2 linked regions of the Sporomusa termitida genome follow. The main gene of each other region encodes a partner of the protein of the gene in region 2 in a complex. Links are inferred from orthologs where the notes say so. Each region holds a gene or a part of one and is shown on either strand. Other genes may lie near its edges.

Region 1 (11,393 bases), 2.2 Mb from region 2 along the record:
CAAAGGATTTAGGGCTTATACCGCGGAAGTCACGTACCCGTGGCAGCGAGATGTTGAAGAGTTTGTCAAGGAATTGGTACATCCGCTCGCCGCGCATGGTTACCTTAGCACCAATCGGCATACCCTCACGGATTTTAAAAGCAGCGATGGATTTCTTAGCTTTGGTGATTACCGGTTTCTGCCCGGAAATCATTGTCATATCGCCTACTGCGGCGTCGAGAACTTTGGGGTTGCCAACTGCTTCACCGACCCCCATATTGATTACTACTTTCTCGACTTTAGGAATCTCCATAACATTTTTGTAACCAAACTTTTCCATCATCGCTTTAGTTACTTCATTTATATATTTTTCTTTAAGCCTTGTAGCCATAAGTTAACCTCCTTTCAGGGAAGATGGTTTTTACTTGTCTTTATCGATAACTTCACCGCAGTGTTTGCAGGCACGGGCAAATGCGCCGCCGGCAACCTGGGCTTTTTTAATACGGGTAGGTTTGCTGCATGCCGGACATACCAGCATAACTTTGGCAGAAGCAAGCGGCGCTTCTTTTACCAGAATACCGCCTTGAGGCGCTTTTTGGCTGGGTTTTGTGTGGCGTTTTACTTTATTGATACCTTCTACCACAACCTTGCCTTTTTTAGGCAGCGCTTCTACGATCTTACCTTGTTTGCCTTTATCTTTACCAGACAACACAACAACTTTATCGCCTTTTTTTACATGCAATTTTTGGGCTTCGGACACTCCGGACACCTCCTTAATCTAGATAACCTCAGGCGCCAGTGAGATAATTTTCATGAAATCTTTGTCCCTGAGTTCGCGGGCAACAGGTCCAAATATCCGTGTACCTCTCGGGCTTTTATCTTCTTTTATAACAACGGCAGCGTTTTCATCAAACTTGATGTACGAACCGTCCGGACGACGTAATCCCTTACTGGAACGAACAACAACGGCTTTAATTACATCGCCTTTCTTGACAACGCCACCGGGTGTAGCGTCTTTAACAGCGGCCACGATAACGTCGCCAATGTTGGCATAGCGGCGATATGAGCCGCCCAGTACGCGGATGCACATAATTTGCTTTGCGCCGGTATTATCAGCAACATTCAGTATACTCTGTTGTTGAATCATAGTGCTTATCCTCCTTCCTTATGTGACTCGATGCCAGCTTAAGACCTCGAGCTTTAGAAGCTTGCTTGACTGTGCGGAACAACTATCTTGCTCTCTCGAGAACTTCCACCACACGCCAGCGTTTTTCCTTAGACAGCGGGCGGGTTTCCATGATTTTAACGGTATCACCAACATGGCTTTCGTTATTCTCATCATGAGCTTTAAACTTTACCGTTTGTTTAACTGATTTATGATACAGCGGATGACGTACCAAACGCTCAACCGCGATGACTACAGTTTTGTCCATTTTATCGCTAACTACTTTACCGATCCGGACTTTACGCTCATTTCTTTCAACGGTCACTCTGCATTGCCTCCCTTCATACTCACTAACATGGTCCATTACTGAGCCTTAAGTTCACGCTGGCGCTGAACAGTTTTAATGCGGGCAATTGTTTTCTTGACGGCCGGAATCCGCATCGGGTTATCCAGCTGGCCGGTAGCATGTTGGAACCGCAGGTTAAACAGTTCTTCTTTCAGCTTCGTAAAATTTTGCTCAAGTTCGGCTGCACTCATATCGCGGATATCTTTAGCCTTCATTTACTTCACCACCTGCTTTAGCATTGACACCAGGTGCGTCCATGTCCAAATCCGCGGTTTCCTCCCGCGTAACGAACTTGGTCTTAATCGGCAGTTTGTGAGCAGCAAGACGCATTGCTTCACGCGCTGTTTCTTCCGGCACGCCATCCATTTCAAACATGACGCGGCCGGGTTTCACGACAGCAACCCAGTATTCCGGTGAGCCTTTACCACTACCCATGCGGGTTTCGGCGGGCTTAGCAGTAATCGGTTTATCAGGAAATATTTTTATCCAGACTTTACCGCCACGCTTAATGTAACGGGTCATGGCAATACGGGCTGCTTCAATCTGCCGGTTGGTAATCCAAGCCGGTTCAAGAGCGACCAGGCCGAACTCACCGTGAGAAACCATATTGCCTTTAGTGGCTTTGCCTTTCATCCGTCCGCGAAATTGCTTGCGGTGTTTCACTCTCTTAGGAATCAGCATTATTTCTCGCCCCCTTCAACGGCGGCAGCGGCGACAACAGTCTTTTTAGCCTCAGGCAGGATTTCACCCTTGTAAATCCAGACTTTTACACCGATCCGGCCATAGGTGGTATGAGCTTCGGCAGTGCCGTAATCAATATCGGCCCGCAAGGTGTGCAGGGGAATACTGCCTTCACGGTAGCTTTCGGTACGGGCAATTTCAGCGCCGCCTAAACGACCGCCGACCATTACCTTAATCCCTTTGGCGCCCATACGGATGGTACGGGTTACCGATTGCTTCATTGCCCGGCGGAAAGCAATACGTTTCTCAAGCTGAGCGGCAATGTTTTCAGCGACCAAAGTCGCATCAAGTTCGGCTTGCTTAATCTCGGCAATATTGACTTCAATATTTTTGCCGGTAAGGTCTTTCAGCCATCTCTTAATGTTTTCAATGCCACTGCCGCCACGACCAATCACCATACCAGGCTTAGCAGTGTGAATAGTAACTTTAACCCGGTTAGCCGCACGTTCAATAATGATTTGCGACACATTGGAAGTATAAAGTTTTTCTTTCAGCATATCACGCATTTTAATATCTTCATGCAAATTTTTTGCATAATCTTTGTCGGCATACCATTTCGCATCCCAGGTTTTCACAATGCCAAGACGAAGACCATGCGGATTAACTTTTTGACCCACTAAATTTCCCTCCTTCGTCGTTAGCTTATCTTTCTTTCACAACCAATGTTACATGGCTGGTACGCTTTAAAATTTTGAACGCCTGCCCGCGTGAGCGCGGATGAATACGTTTCAAGGTTGGCCCCTGATCAACAAACGCCTGTGACACATAGAGAGCATCAACATTCAGGTCATAGTTGTGTTCAGCATTAGCGATAGCTGATTTCAGCACTTTTTCCAGAACTTCCGCTCCAACTTTCGGAGTGTATTTTAAAATCGCAAAAGCCTCGCCCACATTTTTGCCGCGAATTAAGTCAATCACGATGCGGATTTTGCGGGGTGCAATGCGAATATGTCTGGCAATTGCTTTAGCTTCCATATATTTAACCCCCTTCCGGCCTCTAATCCCGGATTTTTGCAAAGCGTATGTTATCTTACCCCAGTGGACCGTTCAGAGCCGCTGTGGCCTTTATAAGTCCGCGTCGGCGCAAATTCGCCAAGTTTATGGCCAACCATGTCTTCGGTAACATATACCGGCACATGTTTGCGGCCGTCATGGACAGCCAGGGTGTGGCCGACAAAGGTTGGCAGTATCGTCGAGCTGCGCGACCAGGTCTTAATAACCTTTTTATCATTTTTAGCATTGAGCGCGTCAATTTTCTTGATCAGGCTTTCATGCACATAAGGTCCTTTTTTAATTGATCTTGACACTTAAATAGCCTCCTTTCGCTTCGTTAGCGGATTCGTTAATTCGTGAATTCGCCCTACGGCCAATCCTCTCGAACAACCGAACCTCGACCTATCGATCAATCGAAATTACTTCCGTTTCTTAACAATCAGCTTGTCAGAAGCTTTGCTTCTCCGGGTTTTCGCACCCATTGCGCATTTGCCCCACGGAGTAACCGGATGTTTCCGACCGATAGGCGAACGGCCTTCACCACCGCCATGCGGATGGTCAATCGGGTTCATTGCGACACCGCGGTTAGCAGGACGGATACCGAGCCAACGCGAACGGCCGGCTTTCCCGATGGTGATATTTTCATGTTCAAGGTTGCCTACCTGACCGATAGTAGCCCGGCAGTTAATATGAACTTTACGCAGCTCGCCTGATGGCAGTCTGAGGAGTGCATGGGTGCCTTCCTTTGCCATAAGCTGGGCGGAAGCACCGGCTGAGCGAACCATCTGGCCGCCTTTGCCGATTTTCAGTTCAATATTATGCAGTTGGGTACCTACCGGGATATTTTTAAGGGCCAGAGCATTGCCTGGCTTGATATCAGCCTCAGGACCGCTCATGATGGTATCGCCCACCTTAAGACCGTTAGGTGCAAGAATATAACGTTTCTCGCCGTCAGCATAGTTTAACAGAGCAATCCGGGCTGAGCGGTTAGGATCATATTCAATCGATGCAATCTTGGCAGGAATACCGTCTTTATTGCGCTTGAAGTCAATCACACGGTATAGGCGCTTATGACCGCCGCCCTGATGCCGCACAGTCAAACGGCCTTGCTGATTGCGACCGGCGTGTTTTTGGAGACGCTCGGTCAAAGAACGCTCGGGACGATCTGTGGTAAGGTCCGAAAAATCGGCTACCGTCATAAATCTTCTGCCAGGAGCGTATGGTTTAAAACTTTTAACTGGCATGTGTGCCCCTCCTTTTTAGGAAATTGTGGTTATACACCTTCAAAGAATTCAATGCGCTCGCCGGGAGCCAGTTTAACAATGGCCTTTTTAAAGTCCGGCCGTTTACCGGCATTTTTGCCCATGCGCTTGGTCTTGCCCATTACCCGGAGGGTATTGACATCAAGAACTCTGACTTTGAAGATTTGTTCAACAGCTTGACGAATTTCAATCTTATTGGCAGTTAAAGGCACAATAAAAGTGTATTTGTTGTCAGCCATCATACTTGTGGTTTTTTCGGTAATGTACGGCTTAATGAGTATATCGCGCAGGTTTGCCATTATGCCAGCACCTCCTCAATCTTGGCGACTGCATCTTTGGTTACCAGCACCTTATCATGATGAAGCAGGTCGAATACATTCAGGCCCATGGTATTGATGGCTTTAACACCAGGAATATTACGGGATGATTTTACAACATTGTCATTCTGATCAACCGTGATAATCAGGGCCTTATTATCGCTGGCCTCAAAATTACCAAGGAATTTTACGACGTCTTTGGTTTTGGGTGCAGCAAAGTTAATGTCTTCGACAACCAGTAAGCCGCCATCATTCACCTTGGCTGTCAAGGCTGATTTAATCGCCAAACGGCGCACTTTCCGGGGCATACTGAACTTATAGCTCCGCGGATGCGGTCCGAAGGCGACACCGCCACCTACCCATAATGGAGATCTGATGCTGCCGGCCCGTGCCCGGCCGGTACCTTTTTGTTTCCAGGGTTTTCTACCGCCACCGCGTACCATAGATCTGGTCTTCGTTGCGTGAGTGCCCTGACGTTGGCTCGCCAACTGCATAACAACAACCTGATGGACAACGGCTTCATTTATCTCTACGCCAAATACGCTATCATTAAGTTCTATTTCACCGGTCTTTGCACCGGTCATATCATATACTGCCACTTTCGGCATATAGCACATCCTCCTTTCGATGCTCGCAACCTGCTCTTTACGTTACCGTAAAGAAAGCAAGCTGCGATTACTTAGTGGGTTTTACCGTATTCTTTACAATGATCAGACTGCCTTTAGGTCCGGGAACAGCACCTTTAACCAATAAAAGGTTGCGGGGTACATCTATGCGGACTACCTGCAGGCGTTGAACAGTTACTTTCTGTCCGCCCATACGGCCGGGAAGTTTCTTGCCTTTGAATACCTTGCCGCCGCCGCCGCTCATCCGGGAACCAATAGTACCGGGCTCACGATGGGATTTGGAACCGTGGGCCATAGGTCCGCGTTTAAAGTTATGTCTTTTAATGCCGCCGGCAAAGCCTTTACCTTTAGCAGTGCCAGTTACATCAATCAATTCACCTTCACTGAAGACATCAGCGCTCAGAACTTGACCTACTGTATATTCAGAGGCTCCAGGCAGACGCAGTTCACGGATAAATTTCACCGGTTTGACGTTGGCTTTTGCAAAGTGACCCTGCAAAGGTTTGGTAACTTTCTTTTCTTTGACAGCGCCAAAACCAAGCTGCACTGCATTGTAGCCATCATTTTCAACGGTTTTGTTTTGCACTACGACATTGGGGCCGGCTTCAATTACAGTAACCGGAATAACTTTACCCTCAGCCGTAAAGATTTGGGTCATACCCAGTTTTTTACCTAAAATTCCTTTAGCCATTATCGCACCTCCTCCTACAGCTTGATTTCAATGTCCACACCAGCCGGCAAGTCGAGACGCATTAAGGCATCTACCGTCTTGGGGGTTGGCTCCAGGATGTCAATAAGACGTTTATGGGTCCGCATTTCGAATTGTTCGCGGGAGTCTTTATTGACATGGGGTGAACGCAGAATAGTAAAGATGTTTTTCTCGGTAGGAAGCGGAATAGGACCGGAAACCATAGCGCCGGTACGTTTTGCGGTTTCAACAATCTTAGCCGCACTTTGGTCAAGCGCCTTGTGGTCATACGCCTTAAGGCGGATTCTGATTTTTTGTTGTTTAGCCATATATTTATTCCTCCTTATCGCCCAGTTTCTCTGAACGGACATTCTCGGTGGAAATTTCCCCGCGCGTGCGGGCCACCTTCCACGTCATCGCCGGTCAATATCCCGGCAAAAGGCGGCTATTGCCGCCCTTGCCGGATATTATATTTTAACTATTCAACAACCGCAGTTACAACGCCGGCACCAACGGTGCGGCCGCCTTCACGGATTGCAAAACGCAGGCCTTCTTCAATAGCGATCGGGGTAATCAGGGCGATGTCCATTTGAATGTTGTCGCCAGGCATTACCATTTCCACGCCTTCCGGCAGGGTAACAACACCGGTTACGTCCGTTGTCCGGAAGTAGAACTGCGGACGGTAGCCGTTAAAAAACGGGGTATGACGGCCGCCTTCTTCTTTCGACAGTACATATACTTCCGATTTGAATTTGGTGTGCGGTTTAATCGAACCTGGTTTTGCCAGTACCTGGCCCCGTTCGATTTCTTTCCGGTCAACACCACGCAGCAGGGCACCGATATTATCCCCGGCCACGGCCGAATCCAGCAGCTTACGGAACATTTCTACGCCCGTTACTACGGTTGATTTCGGTTTTTCTGTCATACCTACGATTTCGATGGTATCACTGACTTTTACTACACCCCGCTCTACACGGCCGGTTGCTACTGTACCCCGGCCGGTAATGGTAAATACGTCTTCCACCGGCATCAGGAACGGTTTATCAGTGGCCCGTTCCGGCGTCGGGATGTAGCCGTCAACTTTGTCCATCAGTTCATGAATCTTGCCGCACCATTCGCATTCGCGCTTGGCGCAGCCGCAGTTAAGTACTTTTACTGCCGAACCGCTCACTACCGGAATGTCGTCACCGGGGAATTCGTAGCTGGAAAGCAGTTCGCGCACTTCCATTTCCACCAGTTCCATCAACTCCGCGTCATCAACCAGATCCGCTTTGTTCAGGAACACAACCATGGCCGGTACGCCTACCTGGCGGGACAGCAGGATGTGTTCACGGGTCTGCGGCATCGGGCCGTCAGCGGCCGATACAACCAGGATGGCGCCGTCCATTTGGGCGGCCCCGGTGATCATGTTTTTAACATAGTCCGCATGGCCCGGGCAGTCAACATGCGCATAGTGGCGGGCAGGAGTTTCATATTCCACGTGGGCGGTGTTGATGGTAATACCGCGTTCTCTTTCTTCCGGTGCTTTATCGATTTGATCATAGGCCATGAACTCGGCGCCGCCGTGTTTGGCCAGCGTCATGGTAATTGCGGCAGTCAGCGAGGTTTTGCCATGGTCAACGTGACCAATTGTACCAATGTTAACATGGGGTTTGTTTCTTTCAAACTTTTTCTTAGCCATTTTCGAGTGTTACCTCCTATATTTCTTAGTATTATTTTCAGACCGGGGAATCGTTTAGTGATAATTATGCACCTTTGTTTTTAGAAGCGATAACTTCGGCAATTGTCTTGGGAACCTCTTCATAGTGGTCAAATTCCATGGAGTAGTTGCCACGGCCCTGCGTCTTGGAACGAAGGTCAGTCGAATAACCGAACATTTCCGAAAGCGGCACAAATGATTTAATCGCTTGCGCACCGGAACGGGTTTCCATCCCTTCGATACGGCCACGACGGGAGTTTAAGTCGCCGATAACGTCGCCCATATATTCTTCAGGAACAATAACTTCCACTTTCATGTAGGGTTCAAGGATAACCGGTGCAGCCTTGGCGCAGCCAGCCTTGAAACCCATCGAGCCGGCAATTTTGAAAGCCATTTCCGATGAGTCAACATCGTGGTAGGAACCGTCGAAAACGGTTACTTTAATGTCAACCATCGGATAGCCGGCAGATACGCCTGTATCCATAGCTTCTTTGACGCCAGCCTCAATCGGGTTGATGTATTCTTTGGGAATAGCACCACCAACAACTTTGTTTTCAAAGACAAAACCCTGGCCTGGTTCAAGCGGTTCAATCTGCAGCCAGCAATGTCCGTATTGGCCACGGCCACCGGACTGGCGGACAAACTTACCCTCGGATTTAACAGTTTTGCGGATCGTCTCGCGGTAAGCAACCTGAGGTTTACCCACATTGCACTCAACCTTGAATTCTCTGAGCATCCGGTCAACAATAATTTCGAGATGTAGTTCACCCATACCCGAGATGATGGTTTGACCGGTTTCCTGATCGGTATGCATCCGGAAGGTCGGATCTTCTTCCGCCAGGCGATTAAGCGCTACGCCCATTTTTTCCTGATCGGCTTTAGTCTTAGGCTCGACAGCTATATGGATAACCGGGTCCGGAAACACCATTGATTCAAGTATGATAATATTTTTATCGTCGCACAGGGTATCACCGGTTGTAGTATCTTTGAGACCTACAGCAGCGGCAATGTCCCCCGTGTAAACGATTTCGATCTCTTCACGGTGGTTGGCATGCATCTGGAGAATCCGGCCGATACGTTCCCGTTTTCCTTTTGTGGAGTTGTACACATACGAGCCGGAAGCTAGTTTGCCGGAATATACGCGGAAGAAAGCGAGTTTCCCCACATAAGGATCAGCCATAATCTTAAACGCCAGTGCCGAAAACGGAATACTATCATCGGCTTTACGCTCGTCTTCCTCGCCGGTATCTGGCTTAACACCTTTGATGGCCGGAATATCAGTGGGAGCAGGCATATAAGCGACAACAGCATCCAGCAGAGGCTGAACGCCTTTGTTTTTGTAGGATGAGCCGCAAAGTACCGGTGTCATTTTGCAGGCAATAGTAGCGCGGCGAATTCCTGATTTGATCTCATCAATGGTGAGTTCTTCACCCTCAAGATATTTCATCATCAGTTCATCGTCGCTTTCAGCAACGGCATCCAGCAGGTTCTGGCGGTAAAGCTCTGCATTCTCCAGCATATCCTCAGGAATCTCTGTTGATTCGCTCACTTTCCCCAGGTCGTCAGTATACATAACTGCCTTCATTTCAATAAGATCAACGAAACCCTTGAAGGTATCTTCAAAACCGATTGGCAGTTGGATTGGCACGGCAAACGCGCCCAAACGACTTTTCATCATATCAACAACCCGGTAGAAATCAGCACCGGTGATGTCCATTTTATTAACATATGCCATACGGGGAACGCCGTATTTATCAGCTTGACGCCACACTGTCTCCGACTGAGGCTCTACGCCGCCTTTAGCGCAAAATACCGCAACCGAGCCATCAAGTACCCTGAGTGAACGTTCTACTTCAACTGTAAAGTCCACGTGTCCTGGTGTGTCAATGATGTTTATACGATGCCCGTCCCATTGGGCTGTAGTGGCCGCAGAGGTAATGGTTATACCCCTTTCTTGTTCTTGCACCATCCAGTCCATAGTCGCAGCGCCATCATGCACTTCACCAATTTTGTGTACTCTGCCGGTATAAAACAGTATGCGTTCAGTCGTAGTGGTCTTGCCAGCGTCTATATGCGCCATGATGCCGATGTTCCGCGTCTTTTCAAGTGGAAACTTTCGGGCCACTATTTTCACTCCTTAGTATCGCGGGGTCCGCTATTTGTCAGGTTTGAGTCAAAGACGGGTTGCTTACGCAACCCCGTTCAATTCCCGCACGCGAACTCCGTACTTCGAATTTTACCAGCGGTAATGGGCAAAAGCCTTGTTGGCTTCAGCCATTTTATGTGTATCTTCACGTTTCTTAACAGATGCGCCGGTATTGTTGGCAGCATCCATCAATTCTGAAGCAAGGCGTTCGTGCATGGTCTTTTCACCGCGCAGCCGCGAATAATTAACCAACCAGCGAATACCAAGCGACATTTTACGGTCAGGCCGTACTTCTACTGGCACTTGATAGTTGGCTCCACCCACACGGCGAGCCCGGACTTCAAGAACCGGCATAACATTTTTCAACGCTGTTTCAAAAACATCCATTGGATCTTTACCGGTTTTGGCACGAATCGCCTCAAATGCGTCATATACAATGTTTTCAGCAACACCTTTTTTGCCGTCATACATCAATTTATTGATAAATCTGGTTACCAGCTTGGAGCTATATACCGGATCCGGCAATACATCCCGCTTGGGAACAGCACCTTTTCTTGGCATCAGTATCCCTCCTTTTCCAAAACTCTACAACTGTTCTTGCAATTACTTCTTAGCTACGGCCTTTTTGGCACCGTATTTCGAACGGCCCTGGCTGCGTTTGGCAACACCGGCAGTATCAAGAGCACCGCGAACAATGTGATAACGTACGCCTGGCAAATCTTTGACCCTGCCACCACGGATAAGCACAACTGAGTGTTCCTGCAGATTGTGACCAATACCCGGAATATAGGCGGTTACTTCAATGCCGTTAGTTAAGCGTACACGGGCTACTTTGCGAAGTGCAGAGTTCGGTTTTTTCGGAGTAGTTGTATATACTCTCGTGCATACGCCACGTTTTTGTGGACATTCTTTAAGTGCAGGTGCAGTCGATTTTTGAATCAGTTGCTCCCGGCTTTTGCGCACTAGCTGACTAATTGTTGGCATTTTTTAAGCGCACCTCCTTCCCCAATCTCGTTATTTATTATTAAAAACCTCATCTGCCGGTTTCAGCAGGTAAAGTTATTAACGACTCGTCCGTGTTAACTGCTATTTTAAAACAGCCACAGCCGCAGCGCCTACGGCAATGCTGCAGGCCTTCCCCAGTTCACTCATCGTCGCTGTTTCATCAACCAACACAGCTTTTTGATTACACAGATGCGCTAGCGGTGCTACCACCCGGCGATCAGCATCAACCGCAAGATACACCTTGGCGGCCAGACCTTTTTCCACAGCCCGCGCTGTTTGTTTAGCACCAATGGCTTTATTGGCGGTCTTTAAACCGGCAAGTTCCTCACTGTTCACATCGCCAACTCCTTTGGATAAATAGCACTGTTCACAAGACACTCTAATATATTAACATTTGGAATTCCAAATGTCAATAAACTATTAGAG
Region 2 (11,359 bases):
AGTTCAAGCTGCGTAAAATCAGGTTTACTCTCTGCACCAACGCCGCTGCCGCGTGGATAGCGAATCGCCACCGGGCCATTAAGCTGCGTCGCCGTATAGAGCATATGCCGGAGTTCATTTTCATCTTTAGGCGCCATCATGACCATATTCGGGATATGGCGTAGGAAAGAATAGTCAAATACACCGTGGTGAGTGGCACCATCTTCGCCAACAATCCCGGCCCGGTCCAGCATAAAAATTACCGGCAGATTCTGCAGGCATACATCATGCAGGATCTGATCATAGCCCCGCTGTAAAAAAGTAGAATATACGGCAACCACCGGTCTTTTACCCTGGGTGGCCATCCCGGCCGCCAAGGTAACGGCATGCTGCTCGGCAATGCCCACATCAAAAAAACGCTCAGGGAATCTTGCCGAGAATTTTTTTAAGCCGGTTCCCTCCGGCATAGCCGCCGTTATGGCAACAATATCAGGGTTCTGCTCGGCCAGTTTTACCAGGGTATCGCCAAACACCTGGGTATACGAAGGGGCCCCCCCGTTTTTTATTATCTCACCTGTATCGATACAGAATGGTCCAACCCCGTGAAACTTATCGGCATTACATTCTGCCGGTGCATACCCTTTGCCTTTTTGCGTAAGTAAATGAATAAGCACCGGGCCTTTAATACTTTTGGTCTTGTCAAGCACATCCAGAATTAAAGGTATGTTATGACCGTCAATGGGTCCAAAATAGGTGAAGCCTAATTCTTCAAATAACATTCCCGGTACCAGCAGATATTTCAGGCTGTCTTTTACCCGTTCGGCAGTTTTGGCAACACTTTCCCCTATGGCCGGAATCCGGCGCAGTAAATATTCAATATCATGTTTTACCTTGGAATAGGTGGGCGCAGTACGCAGTTTTGCCAGGTACTCCGACATCGCCCCCACATTTTTGGCAATCGACATTTCATTGTCGTTTAAGACCACCGTGAGATTAATATTAAGGTGGCCGGCATGGTTGAGGGCTTCATAAGCCTGACCGCCGGTCAGTGAACCATCGCCAATGATACCGATAACATTATAGGTATCGCCTGACATATCACGCGCCAGCGCTACGCCTAAGGCTGAAGATATAGAGGTGCTGGAATGCCCCACACCAAAAACATCATGCTGGCTTTCACATCTTTTAGGAAAGCCGCTGATGCCCCCGGTCTGCCGGAGGGTGGAAAACTGGCGGCGGCGACCGGTTAAAATTTTATGTACATACGCCTGATGTCCCACATCCCAGATAAATTTATCATTGGGACTGTTGAATGTCCTGTGCAGCGCCAGTGTTAATTCAACAACACCTAAGTTAGGTGCTAAATGTCCGCCATTGGCGGATACAGTATGTATAAGAAGCTCGCGGATTTCACCGGCGAGCTTTTCTAATTGCCCTAAAGAAAGACTTTTAAGGTCTTGTGGCCCGTTAATGCCATCAAGCAATGTCCCCAAACCAACTTCCCCGCTTTCCCTGACAGAAGTCATAATGCATGAATGTATTTTCCAAAACATATTATAGCATAGTTTAGGACTAACATTCATCTACAAAATACATAAAACGCATAGGCTATAAGAGTACCGTGAACGGCTCCGCCCAGCACCTCGAGTGGTGTATGCCCTAATAACTCTTTAAGTCTGGTGTCCCGGACTTTGTGTTCGACCCGCATTTCGCGTACTAATTTATTAATAACTTTGGCCTGCTTGCCTGCTGCCCGGCGTACGCCGGCCGCATCGTACATGACAATGCCGGCCAGGACGACCGCTACCGCAAACAAACTGGATTCCAGCCCATCTTTAAGGGCTACACCAACAGCCAGGCTGACCACCAATGCCGTATGTGAACTGGGCATACCACCGGCACCGACAAGCCGTTCGGCATTAAATGATCCGTGGCGCCAGTAAGAGGTTATTGTCTTTAATACCTGGGCGGTAAACCATGCGGTAATGGCAGTCATTAATATAACATTTTTCCCGATTCCCGCCATAAAATCGAACATTATTTACACCTCAGGCTTCACGATTGATTAAATATTCCACTAAGTCGCGTAAAATTACAGCTTCAGAGCCAAAATCCTGTAAGCTGAGCAAGGCATTGTCTACGGCCTGCTGAGCCAGGTGTTTAGCGCCGTCAAGCGAATACAGTGTTACATAAGTCACTTTCTGATTCCTCATATCACTGCCCACCGGTTTACCAATCTTGTCCTGACTGCCAGTTACGTCAAGCATATCATCTGTAATCTGAAAAGCCAGACCGAAATGTTCAGCATAAGCAGTCAGTGCTGCCAGCTGATTTGGGCTGGCATTGGCCAGCATAGCTCCTGCCCGCAGTGCGGCCTTAAATAACGCGCCGGTTTTGGCCTGATGGATAAACTTCAGGGTATTGGCATCAACCGTTTGTCCGGCCGAGGCAAGATCGACCGCCTGGCCGCCGACCATACCGGCGGCACCGGCAGCAACAGCTATCTCTTTGACTACATTAATCAATGTTGCTGCCTGAACATTAGGCTGGGAGAGCATTGTGCTGAACGCGGCTGTTAATAACCCGTCCCCAGCTAAGATTGCCATGCCGTCACCATATATTTTATGATTGGTGAGTTTACCACGCCGGTAATCATCATTATCCATGGCCGGCAAATCGTCATGAATCAGCGAATAGGTGTGAATCATCTCCAACCCGCAGGCCACAGGCAGATAATCAGCGCCGCAGCCGCCGGCAGCATCGGCTGCCGCCATCAGCATAATCGGCCGCAGCCTTTTGCCGCCGGCAAACAGGCTGTAGCGCATTGCCTCAAAGATAATCGGCGGGCAGGCATCAGCCGGAGTGTAACAGGCCAGCGCCTCTTCCAGCAAACTTACTTTTTGCCGGCAATAATGACTTAGGGAAAATTGTTTTGTCATAGCAGTCAATCAGCCTCCACCAGATTAAGCGGTTTTTCAACAAGCTTGCCTTGTTCCTGCTGCAGAATTTTATTTACCTGGGCTTCGGCAGCAGTAAGGCGTTCAAAACACAGTTTGGCATAGGCAATACCTTCGCAAAACCGGTCTAAGGCATCCTCCAGCGGCAGTTCACCTGTTTCCAGTTGCTTTACAATTACTTCTAATTTGCCAAGAGCGTCTTCAAAACATACATTACTTTGTTTATTACCTGCTTTATTAGCCATTTTTCTCCTCCTTTACCCTAACCACATCGACATCCAGCCGCCCCTGCCGCAAAACAATCTCCAGCCGCTGACCGGCTATGACCTGACCGGCTCCGGTCACCACTTGTCCCGCCGGTGTACGGACCAGACTGTAGCCTCTGGCCAGTACCGCCAGCGGATTAAGCACAGCGAGCTTTTCTGTATGTATTTTCAACACATGCTGTTTTGCGACAATGATTTTTTGCATTGCCTGGCCTAACCGTTCCGTGTATAAATCGGTAAGCTGCTTTTTGTCAGCCAACAGTTTTTCCGGCTGCAGAAATACTTTGTTATCGCGGAGCTGCTGCAGCACTTGCCGCCGGTCTTTCAAATAAGTCCGGATATTGTTCTCCAGCATGGTTTGGAGTGTATGGATATAGCGCTTCAGCTCATTGACATCCGGAACAACAAGTTCAGCAGCCTGCGAAGGCGTTGCGGCCCGGCGGTCGGCGGCAAAATCGGCTAAGGTGTAATCTGTTTGGTGACCCACCGCCGACACAACGGGGATGACCGATTCAGCGATAGCCCGCACTACCTTTTCATCATTAAAGGCCCATAACTCTTCGATCGAGCCGCCCCCGCGGCCGGCAATAATAACATCGACATTAGCCAGGCGGTTAAAAGCCTGGATAGCCTGGACAATTTGTCCGGGCGCCTCCAGTCCCTGAACCTGAACCGGAAACAGAATCAGACACAGGCCAGGATGGCGCCGGTTGGCAACGGTAATAATATCTCTTAGCGCCGCTCCGGACGGCGAGGTTACAAGCCCCACCGCTCTGGGCAACAGCGGCAGGGGCCGTTTACGGCTTTCCTCAAACAGGCCGGCTGCTGCCAGCTTTTCTTTCAGCTGGTTAAAGGCAATACTGAGTTCTCCCAGGCCGTCAGGAATTAACTGATCGGCGTAAAGCTGGTACTGGCCGTCGCGTTCGAATATAGTCACCTGGCCAAACACGACTACCTTAAGCCCATCGCGCGGTTCAAATTTTAAAAACTGGGCCCGGCTTTTAAACATAACCCCTTTTATCTGTGAACCGGCATCTTTAAGGGTAAAATAGCAGTGGCCCGAATAGTGACATTTAAAATTAGACAACTCGCCCCGGATAGCAACTGAAACCAGTTTCGGGTCTTTATCAAACAGACTTTTAAGATATTTGGTAAAATCGCTGACAGTATATATATTGCTCATATTCATACCACCTGATTTTATTTTGCATCATATTTTTAATTAGGAACCAGACAAACATAATAATAACCTATAAATACAAAAAAAACCAGACATAAGTCTGGGTAAAGATTTTTAACCTTTAAAATCGGGCACCGAAATAGCGCTGAGCTAAATATCCGCTTATCCCCCCCACCACGAACCAGAAAAAATATCCGGGCGGAATAAGATGACCAACAACCGAGCCTATGACTGCACCGGCAAGAATATAGGGAACCATGGTGTCACCTCCCGGCATATGAATTTGTGTATCATATGCCGGAGCAGCTGCATTGGTGAATCTGCAGCTGTCAGGCGTTGAAGGCAGCATAAGCAGCACCGGCTGCATTGTCCGGACTATACCTGTTTTCAGGAAAATAAAGTTTTGCCACCCCGGGGCGTTCCAGCTGTTCTGACAGGTAGTGCCTGATAAAGCGGTTGGCCATTACCCCGCCTACCAGCAGCACCTCTGTAAGGCCGGTACTTGCGACTGCCTGCTTGAGCATAGTCATTACCGCTGTGGCAATGCTAAGCTCCACCCCGGCAGCAATTGCTCCTCTGTCAGTACCCTGGGTTACTAATTTGCGGACATGAGTCTCGGGGCCGGCAAAACTAACGGTGGTGCCGCGGACACAGACCGGTATTTTTACTGCGTGGCTGCGGTCTTGTGCAGCCAGAGCCTCCAGGTGAGGCCCGGCGGGAAAAGGCAGCCCTAATAAAACGCCCACACGGTCTACCAATTGTCCGGCCTGAATATCCTGACTGCAGCCAATGATCTCTATCTTTAATCTCTTGGCCTGTTGGGGACCGGCCGCGGCTGATACCCGCATAAGCTCAGTAGTGCCGCCCGATAAGTGAACCGCCAGAAATTGTGCTGATCCCGGACCACCGGCCGACCAAAGTCCGGCAAAAATATGGCTTTCCTGATGACTGATGCGCTGAAGGGGAACATTATGGCTTAGCGCTAACACCTTAGCATAGCCGTCACCAACCAGAAACGCAGGCATATAGGAATCCGGCAACGGCCGGGGATAGGCGGAAACCGCGATGCCTTTGAAGGCCACAGGCCCGGGAAGCTCCCGGCAGGCTTCAGCAAATAGTTCCGGCAGATTGCGGGTATGCTGAAACACCATTGCCGATTGCTGAAGCCCCCGGCTGCCAGCCTTAACCTGCAGAATTCTCCGGCAATCGGCAACTAACTGGCCCGCCTCATTCAGCAGCGCTACTGAACTTGTATAACAACTGGTATCTATCCCCAGGAAATAGCTCATGCCAGCCCTTTATTTTTTACAATTGATCCTAAAATACCATTGATAAACCGGCTGGACTCCTCAGTGCCAAAGGTTTTTGCCAATTCCACAGCTTCATTAATGGCAACGCCTGGCTGTAAGCGCTCCTGACTGTATTTCATTTCATAAATAGCCATCCGGGCTATATTACGGTCAACACCGGCCATGCGTTCAATTTTCCATTCTTTAGATAACTCAGATATGTAGTCATCAATAACGGCTAAATTGCTATAGGTACCTTCAACCAGTGACTTAGCATAGAGCCTGGTATTCTCATTAACGTCTTCCCGCTCACTAAATACAGAGTTGAGTGCTTCATCATTGCTGACACCCGCGTTAAAATCCAATTGAAATAATGCTTGCACAGCCATCTCACGGGCCTTTCTACGGCTCATAAATTTCCTTCTTTCTAAGCGCCTACCGATTGTAACCTGGAGGTAGCAGCTTATCCAAAATTTCCATAATATCTTCTTTTTGGTCAATGCGTTTGCCTACAACATAACCGGCAATTACGCATAAAACTACAAATAGTGTACGAAAAAAACCAAAAGTTATAACCAGGATGCCAAATATAAAGCCAAATAACACCCCAAGAAGTTTACCGCTATGGTGCTGCCAGATTTCCTCCAGTAGTTTGGAATTCACAACTGTCACCTCTATTCAACACGCTGTTTCGCTTTAAAATCATTGCTGATATTATCCACCGTAACCTGAACGTCAGCCAGCTCGATCCCTACAGTGTTTTTTATATACTCATGCACACGCTGTTGAATTTCACCGGCCACAGTCGGCACATGGCTTTCCGGGCTGACTACCGCTTTTATGTGCACGGTAATGCCCTGGGGGGTCAACGCCACCTTTACCTTGATGCCCCGTACACCCCGCAGGTGACGGACCGTTTTTTCCACCAGATTCTCGACCGCAGTCAGGGAAATATGTACATCACCAATTTCATTGTGATGGACAATGGTATCTTTGGCTTTACGGGAGCGAAGGCCGGCCAAAAGCAGTCTGATGCTAACTAATAAAAATACCGCTCCCACCAGCGAAGCTTCCCACTGGCCATAGATATGGCCAATGCTTGTCCACGCCAATTCCAATGGAATAAGGCGTAAAGACAGGAGAATGGCGGCGAATGATAAAAAAGCCAGTAAAAATGTGTAAATAGACAGGATAATGCGGTCAATAATCCCCATAGCGTTCGCTCTCCTTTCTTTTGGCCTCTTCCCGTTATCTTACCCTAATGTCTTCTTCTTTATCGTCCAGAGCAAAGCCTACACCCTGAACATGAATATTCACTTCCACAACATCAAGGCCGGTCATAGATTCAATGCCCCGTTTAACATTTTCCTGGACTCTCAGCGCGACATCGGGGATACGCACGCCATATTCAACGATAATATATAAATCCACTGCCGCTTCCCGTTCGCCGACCTCAACCTTAACTCCTTTGGAGAGATTTTTTTTACCCAGCATCTCGGCAATACCGCCGACTAAACCGGCACTCATGCCCGCCACGCCGGTAACTTCGGTGGCCGCAAGCCCGGCAATAATGCCAACAACCTCATCAGCGATCCTGATAGAACCAACATCATTATGTTCTGTTTTTTCCATCCGCTCTCTCTTTTCCATTTCCCACCCTCCCCAAACTCTTTACTATTACAATGTATTACAGGACCGGATATCTTATAACTATATTATTATACCAAGCTTTTTCCATTTTTACAAATAGGTGAAAAAAAGCGGAGAGAGTCTCTCCGCTTACGGTTTAGCGCTTACCGTAACATCCTCAGGCTTAACCCCGGCAATACGGCAAATGACTTCCGCCACCTGGATTACTTCCTCCCGGGACAGTGCGGTTGTTTTAACAACAGCACTAACGGAGTTATCCCGGATAAATACCAGTGCATCGCCAAAGCCTTTGGATTTGATTAAGTTTTCCATTTCTGCTTCCCGCTGCTTTTCCAGAGTCATTTTTAAAATCGTTGCCTGCGCCTCCTGTTTACTATCTTCGGTTTTAGCATCTTTTATAATCTCCCGCAGGAGATCGGACCGTTCGCTTCTGATCTTATCCCTTTCCAGCCGGTATTCAACAAAAAAGTCGGGAGCCATTACCGGTACAACCTGCTCGCTGACCGCTTTTGTCACCTGCATGGCATTCGATCTGTCCGCCCGGGCGGTACGCATATCCTGGGCGTAGTTCCAGGCGCCGCTGATAAGCAGGGAAAGAATGCCGGCGGCCACTATAAAGGCAGCAAGTTTTCCTATTTTATTTATAGATAATACTGAGAATATTCTCATACTCTTACCCTCACTTTCTTTGCGGCAGTACTGTAATTTTATAGGAGGGGATACCTAACCCTGATTCCACAGCTCTGGTCAGATTAGCCTTAACTGTTGAATCAAAAGCCCCTTCCGCTACGACCAGCACGCCTTTAATGACCGGCTTGTATTCCCGGACCATCACCGGCCGGTCGGCACCGCTTTCTTTGCTTAATAATACCTGTTCGGACTCTTTAGTTTCGGTGGTTGTGCGAATTCCGCCCGTATTGTCCTTTTCCTGCACTGTTCGCGTTTCCTTGGTAATATTTTTGGCCGGTTCCTGCAGCCCCCCTGTTTCTAGGGTTACATTTACGGATACGGCCCCGGCCCCCTTGATCTGGGCCAGCAAATTTGAGAGTTTGCCCTCCAGCACCTCTTCATAGCTGCGGGCGGCCGGAGTGCCTTTGGTAATATCCGCTGCGAGCGAGGGCTGAGTTTTTGCCGGCAACGGTTCATATAACCCCCCGATTAACAGCAGTACAATCCCCAGTAGTCCGAGCCAGATGAGCCTGGCATTAATGACACCGTCTTTCAATAGTTGACTGGGGACCGCTTTTTTGGCTCCAGACAGCCATCCTTTCAGCGAAGTTCCTAACGCTCCCATACCTCTCTTACCTCCTATTGTATCTGTTTAACCTCAACCTGGCTGGACTTAAGCTGGTATAACTCGGTCACCATCCTGTTTACTTTGTTTATTACTGCCGGCGGCAGCTTATTGGACTCCTTGGGTATTTCAGCAGGTTTTTCGCCAATCGTCACTTTGGCAATTTTGCGCTCATCAGCGGCAAACCCTGGTTCAATATACACAACTACATTGTTGATTTTGCCCATCTCTTTACTACCCGGCTGTGTTTCGGCAATGGCTACTGTTACCTTGGCATTGGCTACACCGTCGATCGCCATTACCATCGCCCTTATTTGCTTGGACAGATCCCTGGCATATATTTCCCTGACCAGCTGATTACGCTTACCGGCAGCCTGCGTGCCGGCACTTAAAATTTCTGTATCAGACAACGTACTGCCGGCCTGGGCCAAAGCCGGAATTTGATCTGCCGACAGCCTGTCTTCTAAAACGCTGATTATCGGATTTAAAATGGCCAGCAGAATAAACAAGCCCATAATTACCCTGATAAAGCGCTGCATGCTGCTATTAGGCAGCAAAAGTTCCAGAAACGAGGCAAATAACACCACATAGATAATACTTTTCACCCAGACAGTAACAGAATCTATCATATTATCCCCCACCGCCGCCGTTTTTTAACGCAGCATCATCGCCACACTGCCGGCACCAATAATCATAGTAACTATTAAGAAGAACATTAAGGCAACTGTTAATAATGCGCCAAACACTAACAGCAGATTATTGCCCATGGCATCCAGGCACCTGGCCATTTTTTCATCACCCATAGGCTGAATCAGGGCCCCGGCAATCTTTATTACCACAACTAAGGAAATAAGTTTAATAAGCGGCAGTGCACAGATCAGCGCAATGGCCAATACACCGAAAATGCCAACGGCATTTTTTAACAACAGCGAGGCCCCCATAACCAGTTCAACAGTGTCGGCAAACATTTTACCCACTACCGGTATAAAAGTGGCAGTTGCGTATTTGGCCGTTCTCAATGTCAGACCGTCGGCAACACTGCCGGCTACCCCCTGAATGCTGACAATACCGATAAAAACTACCAGCACTAAGCCCAGTGTCATCATCCCGGCCTGTTTCAGCACTCCTGTCAAATTACTAAGCTTGTAGCTGCCGGACAGATAATTTACGCATTCTAAGACAGCCGTCAGGAACAAGAGCGGTAAAACGATATCTTTAACAATCACGCTGGTTGCACTTACTACCAGGAGCATCAGCGGGGTCAGCAGCGCGGCCGAGGTTAGAGCCCCTACCCCGGCTAAGAGCGAGAGTAATAAGGGCAGCAGCGCTTCCATACAACCAACCATGTTGCTTACTGTTTCCCGGGCAAGTGTCAGTCCCTGATAAAAGGCACTGAGGGCAATCACTGACAAAAAGATAAAACATACACTGTAGGCCAGCAAGGAAATTGCTGATTGCTCAAACGAATTTTGCAGATTTTGCAGCAAGGCACACAATACGGCTAAAAATAATAACTTGCCCAGCAGGTGAATATTTGTGGCTACTTCTTTAAAGAAATAGGAGAGCAGCTTATTGGCAATGGTTTCCCAGTTGAAGGTCAGGCCTTTGGTGGCAATATCCTTGATTGTTTCAGTACTCAGGAAGGGAATTTCCTCGGTAAGCTCTTTGTTAATTTCCTGAATAAACTGATTGATGTGATTTACTGAGGTACTTTCCAGTAAATCAACGGGTAAATCCGGTCCGGCATCAGTCGCTGCCCAGGCCATATTGCCCCAGAGCATACAGAGTATCGCTGTAATTATTATTCTTTTCACATGCATTCCACCTTAAGGAATGAGTCTCACAATCGTTTCCAGGACCAAGGCAATAATCGGTATAGCCATAACCATAATGAGAATTTTACCGGCAAATTCGATTTTACCGGCCACTGCACCCTCCCCGGCATCCCGGCACACCTGGGCACCAAATTCTGTAATATAGGCAATGCCAATAATTTTGAGAATCGTATTTAAGTACATTTGACTGATATTGGCTTTTTCTGATAAGTCCCGGAATAAATCCAGCACCACATTAATCTTGCCAAGCACCATGAGAAAGATGATGGTCGACAAGGTTAGGGCCAGCTGCACGGCTAGTTCCGGTCGCTGTTGTTTGATGATTAAAATCAGCAAAGTAACGACAAACCCTAGCCCGATAATTTGTATGATTTCCATGGCGTGTACACCCCTTAGAACAGCTTAAATACATCCTGAACAGTATTAAACAGTCGGCCTAATAGTTGTACTACCCATAACAACACCAGGGCAAAACCGGCAAGGGTACATAAATGAGCCATATCTTCTTTACCAGCCTGCTTTAATGCAGTATGAAAAACGGAGATTAAAATACCCACGCCGGCAATTTTAAACAACACGTCAATTCCCATGTGCTCTCCCCCCTATTTAACTCCCTATACTAAAACGATAACCACGGCCAAGCTGCCGCAAACCCCTAAGTAACGATACATTCGGGCATTTTGGTCACAGATTTTTTCTGCTTCATATTGTATTCTGGACAGCTGTTCATGGACTAAGTCCAGGGATTTGTGCTGTTCTTCCCGGTTCATGCCCCCTAAATTGGCACTAAACACAGCGATAATCTCCCGTTCCGGCTTACTGAGAACAAGCCGGTCGGTTTCTGTCAGCGCCTGCAGCATGGCGGCCTGGGGCGTAAGCCAGCCTTTGCTTTTCAATAATTCCGCCATC

Evidence for each region.
Region 1: the proteins of nusB (region 2) and rpsJ are in contact, whole or in part, in a solved structure (PDB 3D3B), measured with the Escherichia coli proteins. The link is inferred for Sporomusa termitida from one-to-one orthologs.

Annotation. Positions count from the first base shown.
Region 1 is NZ_CP036259.1:50,775-62,167, reverse strand. Bases 4,791-7,530 are described here. They hold rpsJ (30S ribosomal protein S10), read right to left. Parts: upstream 6,447-7,530; coding sequence 6,135-6,446; downstream 4,791-6,134. Other genes in these bases: tuf (elongation factor Tu), read right to left, coding at 6,596-7,530; rplC (50S ribosomal protein L3), read right to left, coding at 5,479-6,120; rplD (50S ribosomal protein L4), read right to left, coding at 4,791-5,411. In the rest of the region: rplE (50S ribosomal protein L5), read right to left, coding at 1-370; rplX (50S ribosomal protein L24), read right to left, coding at 401-739; rplN (50S ribosomal protein L14), read right to left, coding at 758-1,126; rpsQ (30S ribosomal protein S17), read right to left, coding at 1,209-1,508; rpmC (50S ribosomal protein L29), read right to left, coding at 1,508-1,705; rplP (50S ribosomal protein L16), read right to left, coding at 1,695-2,171; rpsC (30S ribosomal protein S3), read right to left, coding at 2,171-2,848; rplV (50S ribosomal protein L22), read right to left, coding at 2,874-3,206; rpsS (30S ribosomal protein S19), read right to left, coding at 3,257-3,538; rplB (50S ribosomal protein L2), read right to left, coding at 3,644-4,468; rplW (50S ribosomal protein L23), read right to left, coding at 4,498-4,785; more of rplD, read right to left, coding at 4,785-4,790; more of tuf, read right to left, coding at 7,531-7,798; fusA (elongation factor G), read right to left, coding at 7,863-9,941; rpsG (30S ribosomal protein S7), read right to left, coding at 10,053-10,523; rpsL (30S ribosomal protein S12), read right to left, coding at 10,566-10,946; SPTER_RS00260 (ribosomal L7Ae/L30e/S12e/Gadd45 family protein), read right to left, coding at 11,049-11,303. UniProt on the Escherichia coli protein: Involved in the binding of tRNA to the ribosomes. Part of the processive rRNA transcription and antitermination complex (rrnTAC). The complex forms an RNA-chaperone ring around the RNA exit tunnel of RNA polymerase (RNAP).
Region 2 is NZ_CP036259.1:2,266,165-2,277,523, forward strand. What follows is about bases 4,377-7,082. They hold nusB (transcription antitermination factor NusB), read right to left. Parts: upstream 6,085-7,082; coding sequence 5,668-6,084; downstream 4,377-5,667. Other genes in these bases: xseA (exodeoxyribonuclease VII large subunit), read right to left, coding at 4,377-4,385; SPTER_RS24720 (hypothetical protein), read right to left, coding at 4,504-4,641; SPTER_RS10510 (Kae1-like domain-containing protein), read right to left, coding at 4,712-5,671; SPTER_RS10520 (DUF2273 domain-containing protein), read right to left, coding at 6,107-6,334; amaP (alkaline shock response membrane anchor protein AmaP), read right to left, coding at 6,346-6,885. Also shown: dxs (1-deoxy-D-xylulose-5-phosphate synthase), read right to left, coding at 1-1,505; SPTER_RS10490 (divergent PAP2 family protein), read right to left, coding at 1,559-2,017; SPTER_RS10495 (polyprenyl synthetase family protein), read right to left, coding at 2,028-2,918; xseB (exodeoxyribonuclease VII small subunit), read right to left, coding at 2,924-3,181; more of xseA, read right to left, coding at 3,174-4,376; more of SPTER_RS10530, read right to left, coding at 7,083-7,321; SPTER_RS10535 (SpoIIIAH-like family protein), read right to left, coding at 7,451-7,990; SPTER_RS10540 (hypothetical protein), read right to left, coding at 8,001-8,615; spoIIIAF (stage III sporulation protein AF), read right to left, coding at 8,630-9,244; spoIIIAE (stage III sporulation protein AE), read right to left, coding at 9,269-10,429; spoIIIAD (stage III sporulation protein AD), read right to left, coding at 10,442-10,828; spoIIIAC (stage III sporulation protein AC), read right to left, coding at 10,843-11,040; SPTER_RS10565 (stage III sporulation protein AB), read right to left, coding at 11,065-11,359. UniProt on the Escherichia coli protein: Part of the processive rRNA transcription and antitermination complex (rrnTAC). The complex forms an RNA-chaperone ring around the RNA exit tunnel of RNA polymerase (RNAP).